2 regions of the Micromonospora sp. NPDC006766 genome follow, and region 2 is predicted to be linked to the other one. Evidence: riboswitches for the same ligand, from Rfam matches in the RefSeq annotation. Region 2 holds a riboswitch; the other holds the start of a gene.
The links. Region 2 has a riboswitch for thiamine pyrophosphate ahead of thiE (thiamine phosphate synthase). Riboswitches for the same ligand answer to the same signal wherever they lie in the genome.
Positions count from the first base shown of each region.

Region 1: linked by a shared signal. The riboswitch ahead of ABZ671_RS20325 (ECF transporter S component) and the one ahead of thiE (thiamine phosphate synthase) in region 2 are both predicted to bind thiamine pyrophosphate.

Region 1 is NZ_JBEYIX010000025.1:10,862-14,259, forward strand. It holds gene ABZ671_RS20315 (SIS domain-containing protein) at 1-540, opposite strand, end outside; gene ABZ671_RS20320 (alpha/beta fold hydrolase) at 596-1,420, opposite strand; TPP riboswitch at 1,507-1,613, shown strand; gene ABZ671_RS20325 (ECF transporter S component) at 1,687-2,277, shown strand; gene ABZ671_RS20330 (ABC transporter ATP-binding protein) at 2,285-3,398, shown strand, end outside.
Region 2 is NZ_JBEYIX010000003.1:293,654-297,051, forward strand. It holds gene thiS (sulfur carrier protein ThiS) at 1-109, opposite strand, end outside; gene thiO (glycine oxidase ThiO) at 100-1,236, opposite strand; gene thiE (thiamine phosphate synthase) at 1,230-1,856, opposite strand; TPP riboswitch at 1,851-1,959, opposite strand; gene ABZ671_RS07015 (aldo/keto reductase) at 2,121-3,065, opposite strand; gene ABZ671_RS07020 (ATP-binding cassette domain-containing protein) at 3,079-3,398, opposite strand, start outside.

The sequences.
Region 1 (3,398 bases), on a different contig from region 2:
GGTGGCGTCGCCGTACGGGGTGCCGTTGTCGAGCACCACGTCGGCGAAGTCGGCCAGCTTGCGCCCGGACGGGTGGCGCGAGGTCATCCGGGCCGAGTGCGCGGCCGAGGTGATCGCGATCAGAGCGTGACCCCGTTCCTTGACGATCGACGCGAACTCCACCATCGCGCCGTTGACGCCGGAGTTGGAGGCGAGCACGAACACGTCCTGCGGGCGGATCGGGGCCAGCTCGTAGAGGCGGTGCGCCACCGCAGGCTCGCGTTCCAGCTTCGGGCCGAGCACGTCAGCCGGCTCGCCGCCGTGGAGGACCAGGTCGCGCAGGGCGATCCGGTTGGTGGGCACCAGGCCGCCGGCCCGGCCGGCGATCTCCATGGCGAGGGCCTCGGAATGGCCGGTGCCGAACGCGTGGATCACCCCGTCGGCGCGTAGCGACTGCGCGATCAGGTCGGCCGCCCGGCCCACGTTGTCCCGCTGGCCGGCGGCCACCCGACCGATCGTCTCGGTCACCACCGCCAGGTAAGCCTCGGCGCTCACCATCATGCTTCCTCCATCGGTCGGTTACGGGGGTGCGGCCCGACCGGCGTGGCGGTCGGGGTCATCGGGCGATCCGGGCAAGAATCGCCTCGGCCAGCGGGGCGGGCGCCTCGTCCGGGATCCAGTGGGTTACGCCGGCAAGCTCGACGAAGCGGTAGTCGCCCGTGACGTGGGCCGCGCACGCCTCGGCGACGGTCCGGCCGATCGCGGCGTCCCGGTCGCTCCAGACGAACGTGGTCGGCACGCCCACCGCCCCGACGGCCTTCAGGTCGGCCCCCGACATGGCCCGGTACCAGTTCAGCGCGGCGGTCAGTGCGCCCGGCTCGCGCATCGGGTCGGCGTACCGGGCCACCCGCGCGGCGTCGCCCACCCCGCCGAGCATCCGGCGCAGCGCGGTCGCGTTCCAGGCGAGCAGCGCCTTCTCCGCCTTGCCCGGCTTGCGGAACAGCGCGATGTAGGCGGAGCGGGCCTTCTGCCGCGGGTCGGTGGCGAGCGCGTGCGCCATCGCCGCCGGGTGTGGCACCGAGACCGCGGTCAGGGTGCGGACCCGCTCCGGGTGCACCGCCGCCAGCCCCCAGGCCACGACCGCGCCCCAGTCGTGCCCGACCACGTGCGCGTCCGGCACACCGAGCGCGTCGAGCACGCCGGCCGCGTCCGCCACCAGCTCCGGAACCCGGTACGCCTCGACCGCCGCCGGCCGCGCGCCCGGCGAGTAGCCCCGCTGGTCGAGCGCGTACGTGCGCAGACCGGCGGCGTGCAGCACGGGCAGCACGTCGTCCCACTCGCCGCTGTTTTGGGGGAAGCCGTGCAGCAGCAGAACGGGTTCGCCGTCCGCCGGACCGCCGGTGCGCACCTCGAACGTCAGGCCCCGCGCGTCGACCCCCATGATCGGCCAGCCTACCCAGCCGCGTCGATCGCCGATGCCCTGCTGGCCGGGCAGTCGGTGGCGATGCTAGCGTCTAGAGACAATTTCACATCCGACAGGGGAGCGCACAGCGCTGAGAGTGCGGGCCGGTGCCCGCAGACCCTCGAACCTGATCTGGGTAATGCCAGCGCAGGGAGTTCGGTCGACCTCCAGCCGCGCCGCAGTCCGGGCATCCGGACGCGGCGTGCGTCTTCTCCTGGTTCGTACCACTGGACTGGGAGCGATTCATGACTCACACCGACAGCAACCGCTGGCGCACGATCGACATCGTCGTCGCCTCGGTGATCGCCGTCGCCTTCGGCGTCATCTTCTGGGCCTGGAATCTGGTCTGGAGCGCCACCAGCGCCGCCTTCGCCTTCTTCCCGCCGGCGCACACCCTCATCTACGGGATGTGGCTGGTGCCGGCGGTCCTCGGCGGCCTGGTGATCCGCAAGCCCGGCGCCTCGCTCTACTGCGAGCTGGTGGCCTCGATCGTCTCCGCGCTGCTGGGCAGCCAGTGGGGCGGCATCACCATCGTGCAGGGCCTGACCCAGGGCATCGGCGCCGAACTGGCCTTCGCCGCGTTCCGCTACCGCTCGTACCGGCTGCCGACCGCGGTGCTCGCCGGCGCGCTGACCGGTCTGGGCGCGGCGATCTTTGACTTCGTCTACTGGAACAAGGCCACCGACCTGGCCACCTACCGCATCCCGTACGCGCTGTTGACGATCGTGAGCGCCACCGTGATCGCCGGTGCCGGCGCCTGGTACCTCACCCGCGCCCTGGCCAACACCGGCGTCCTCGACCGCTTCCCCGCCGGCCGCACCCGCGCGGCCGTCTGAGGACAATATGGGCGCGGTGTTGCTGCGGGGCTTCGGGTGGCGACACGCGGGGCGGAAGCGGTGGGCGGTGCGGGGGGTGGACCTGCGCGTCGAGGCCGGGGAGCGGGTGCTGCTGCTCGGGCCCTCGGGCGCCGGGAAGAGCACCCTGCTCGCGGCGCTCGCCGGGCTGCTGCCGGAGGACTCCGGTGAGCAGGAGGGCACCATCGAGGTGGACGGGCTCGACCCGCGCAAGGCCCGGGAACGGGTCGGCGTCGTCTTCCAGGACCCGGAGACCCAGCTGGTGATGGCCCGCTGCGGCGACGACGTCGCGTTCGGGCTGGAGAACCGGGGCGTACCCGGGGAGGACATCTGGCCCCGGGTGGACGAGGCGCTGCGCCGGGTCGGCTTCCCGTACCACCGGGACCGGCCCACGGCGGCGCTGTCCGGTGGCGAGCAGCAGCGGCTCGCGCTGGCCGGGGCGCTCGCCCTGCGGCCCGGGCTGCTGCTGCTCGACGAGCCGACCGCCAACCTCGACCCGGCCGGCGCCACGCTGATCCGGCAGGCCGTCCGGGACGCCCTCGACGCCGACACCACGCTGATCCTGGTCGAACACCGGGTCGCCGAGGCGCTGCCGCTGGTCGACCGGGTGGTCGTGCTGGAGGCCGGCGGCGGCGTGCGGGCCGACGGCCCACCCAGCGCGGTCTTCGCCACGCACGGCGACGCGCTCGCCGACGCCGGGGTCTGGGTGCCCGACCGCGCCGTGCCGTCCCGGCCCGCCGTCGCGCCGGCCGGACCGCCGCTGATCACCGCCGACCGGCTCGGCCTGCCGCCCCGGCTGGCCCCCACAGACCTTCGGGTACGCGCCGGCGAGGCGCTCGCCGTCCTCGGCCCGAACGGCGCCGGCAAGTCCACCCTGGCCCTGCTCCTGGGCGGACTGCTCCGTCCCGGCGCCGGTAGGGTCACCGCCACCGCTGAGCTGGCCGGCCGGGACGCCGGCACTGCCCCGCACCGCTGGCGGGCGCCGGCCCTCGCCCGGCGGATCGGCTCGGTCTTCCAGGACCCGGAGCACCAGTTCGTCACCAGCACCGTCTTCGACGAGCTGGCACTCGGCCCGCGCCGGACCGGCCAACCCGAGGCGGCGG
Region 2 (3,398 bases):
TGACCGCGACCGCCAGGCCGCGCCGCTGGTCTGTGACCTCCCGGACCACATCGGCCACGGTCGCTCCGCCGGGCACGGTCCGCCCGACACCGTTGACGATCAGTTCCACCTGCGCTCCTTCTCGGGTATGAACCGGTCCGGGCTGAACGGGGCGAGCAACTGGTCCGGCCGGCCGGTGACGATCAGTTCGGTGACCAGGTCTGCGGTGACCGGGGTGAGCACGATTCCGTGCCGGTGGTGGCCGGTGGCGACGAGCACCCCCGGTCGGCCGGGCAGCGGCCCGATGATCGGCGCGTTGTCCGGCGTACCGGGGCGCAGCCCGGCGGACGCCTCGACCAGGTCGTACTCGGCCAGCTCGGGGACCAGGTCGACGGCGGCGCGGAGCAACCGCAGCACCGCGCCGGCGATCACGTCGGTGTCGGCGCGTTCCTCGACGGTCGCCCCGACCACCACCTCGCCGCTGTCCCGGGGCACCAGATAAATCGACTCGCCGTCGGCGTACCCCCGGACCACATGCCGGAAGCCCGGGGCACCGCGACCGGGCGCGCGGAGCCGGAGCACCTGCCCCTTCACCGGCCGGACCGGCAGCCCGGTGAGCGCCGCCGCGCCGCAGCCCGCGGCGACCACGGTGACCCGGGCGTCCACGTCGGAAAGTCGGGCGATCTCGCCGGCTCGCAGCGCCGCACCGGCGCGCTCGGCCGCTGTCCGCAGCGCGGCCACCAGCCGACGGGGGTCGACCTGGTGGTCGCCGGGAGCGACCGCGCCGCCGCGCACCCGGGGGGCCAGCGCCGGCTCCCGGTCCCGCAGCGCCGACGGTCGCAGCGGCGTGATCGGCAGCCCCAACCCCTGCTGGTACGACCAGAGCCGGCGTGCCTCGGCCAGATCATCGGCGGTCAGCCCGACCACCAGCGTGCCGTCGGTGCGGTATCCGATGTCGGTGCCGGCGGCCTCGGCCAGCTCGGCGGCGAAGGCCGGCCAGCGGGCGGCGGAGTCGGCGAGCAGACCGGTCAGCTCGTGCTCACCGAAGTACGCCTCGGCCACCGGCGACAGCATTCCCGCCGCCACGTGCGCTGCCCCGGAACCCGGCGCCGGATCGTGGACGACCACCCGCAGCCCGCGCTGCGCGCACCGCCACGCGATGGCCAACCCGACCGGCCCCGCCCCCACCACCCCGACATCCGGAAGGAAGGGCCCCCTGTTAACGCCTACGGTAGAGGAGGGGCCCCCTGTTAACACGTCAGCGCCCCGAGCAGCTCGCTCGTGGTCCGAGCGGGGTCGGCCGCGTTCGAGAGCGCACCGACCACCGCCACCCCGTACGCCCCGGCTGCGCGCAGCGCCGGCACCGATGCGACGGTCACCCCGCCGATCGCGATCACCGGCACGTCCACCGCCTCGGCGACCGCGCGTACCCCGTTCGGGCCGATCGGGTCCGGCAGCCCGGTCTTGGTGTCGGTGGCATGGCAGGGGCCCACGCCCAGGTAGCTGGCCCCGGCGGCGACCGCCGCGACCGCGGCGCCCGGCTCCCGGGCGGTGGCGCCGAGCACGGCGGCGGGGCCGAGCACCCGGCGGGCGGCCCGCACCGGCAGGTCGTCGGCACCGACGTGGCCACCGGCGGCATCCACCGCGAGCGCCACGTGCAGCCGGTCGTTGACCAGACAGGTCGCTTCGTACGGGCGGCACAGCGTGATCACTCGGCGGGCCAGCTCGTACGTCTCGCGGTCGGTGGCGTCGTCGGCCACTCGGACCTGGACGACCAGCTCGGAACGGGCCACCGGCAGCGCGGCGCGCAGCACACCGAGGGGGTCCCGCCCCGGGCGGGTATCGGTGATCAGATGCAGTCGTCCCAGGGACGGCACGGCAACACTCCTCCCTGCGCCGGCATTACCCGGATCAGGTTCGACGGTCGGAGGCTGCGTGCCTCCCTCTCAGCCCGGTGCACCGGGCTCCCGTGGGTCACTTGTGGCTCACCGTACGACGTCGACCCGGATCCGCCAAGGGCGGGTGACGCTTCTCCCACCCACCGTCGGGCATGGAGGGTACGAACAGCGGGTGACCGGCGGGACAGCACGCTGCCCCGGCACTATCGGGGCGGGTGCCGGGGCAGCGAGGCTGGGTGTGGGTCAGAGGATGGCGTCGAGGGCGTCGAGTTCCTCGTCGGTGGGCTGCCAGGTGCCCGCCTCGGCGTTGGCGCGTACCTGATCGGGGGTGGTGGCACCCGCGATCACCGAGGTCACCGCCGGCCGGGCGGCGAGACCACCGATGGCCACCTGGAGCAGGGTGAGCCCCCGCTCGGCCGCGTACCCCTCGATCGCCTCGATGGTGTCCCAGTTCGCGGCGGCGAGCCGCTCGGCGTACCGGCCACCGCCGGAGAGCCGGCTGCCGGCCGGCGGCGCCTCACCGCGCTTGTACTTGCCGGTGAGCAGGCCGTTGGCCAGCGGGAAGAACGGCAGCATGCCCAGGCCGAACCGCTCGCAGGCGGGGACGACCTCGGCCTCCACGCCGCGCTCCAGCAGCGAGTAGTGGTTTTGAGCGGAGATGAAGCGGGCCCGGCCCTGGGAGGAGGCGGTCCAATCGGCGTCGGCGATCTGCCAGCCGGCGAAGTTCGAGTTGCCCAGGTAGCGGACCTTCCCGGCGCGGACCAGGTCGTCCAGCGCGGCGAGGGTCTCGTCGATCGGGGTGCCCGGATCGGGTTCGTGCATCTGATACAGGTCGATGTGGTCGGTGCCGAGCCGGCGCAGCGACGCCTCGACGGCCCGGGCGATGTAGCGCCGCGCACCCCGGGCACCGTGGTCCGGTCCGTTCAAACCGTGCATGTCCATGCCGAACTTGGTCGCGACCACCACGTCGTCGCGGCGGCCCTTGAGCGCCTGCCCGAGCAGCTCCTCGGAGCCGCCCTGTGGCTCGCCGTAGATGTCCGCGGTGTCGAAGAAGTTGATCCCGGCGTCGAGCGCGGCGTCGACCACCGCCCTGGTGCCGTCGAGGTCGAGCTTACGGCCGAAGTTGTTGCAGCCGATGCCGACCACGGACACCACGAGCCCGGAGTCGCCCAGCCGGCGGTACGTCATGTCACTCACGAGATCACCTTACGTCCCAGACCGGTTCGGGGGTCTCGACCACCTCACCGTCCCCCCGGAACAGCACGAAGCGGTCGAAGGACCGGGTGAACCACCGGTCGTGGGTCACCGCGATCACCGTTCCCTCGAACGCGGTCAAGCCCACCTCGAGCGCCTCGGCGGAGGCCAGGTCGAGGTTGTCGGTGGGCTCGTCGAGCAGCAGCAGGGTCGCGCCGGAGAGCTCCAGCAGCAGCACCAGGAAGCGCGCCTGCTGCCCGCCAGAGAGGGTGCCGAACCGCTGGTCGCCCTGCCCGGCCAGCTCGTACCGGCTGAGCGCGGCCATCG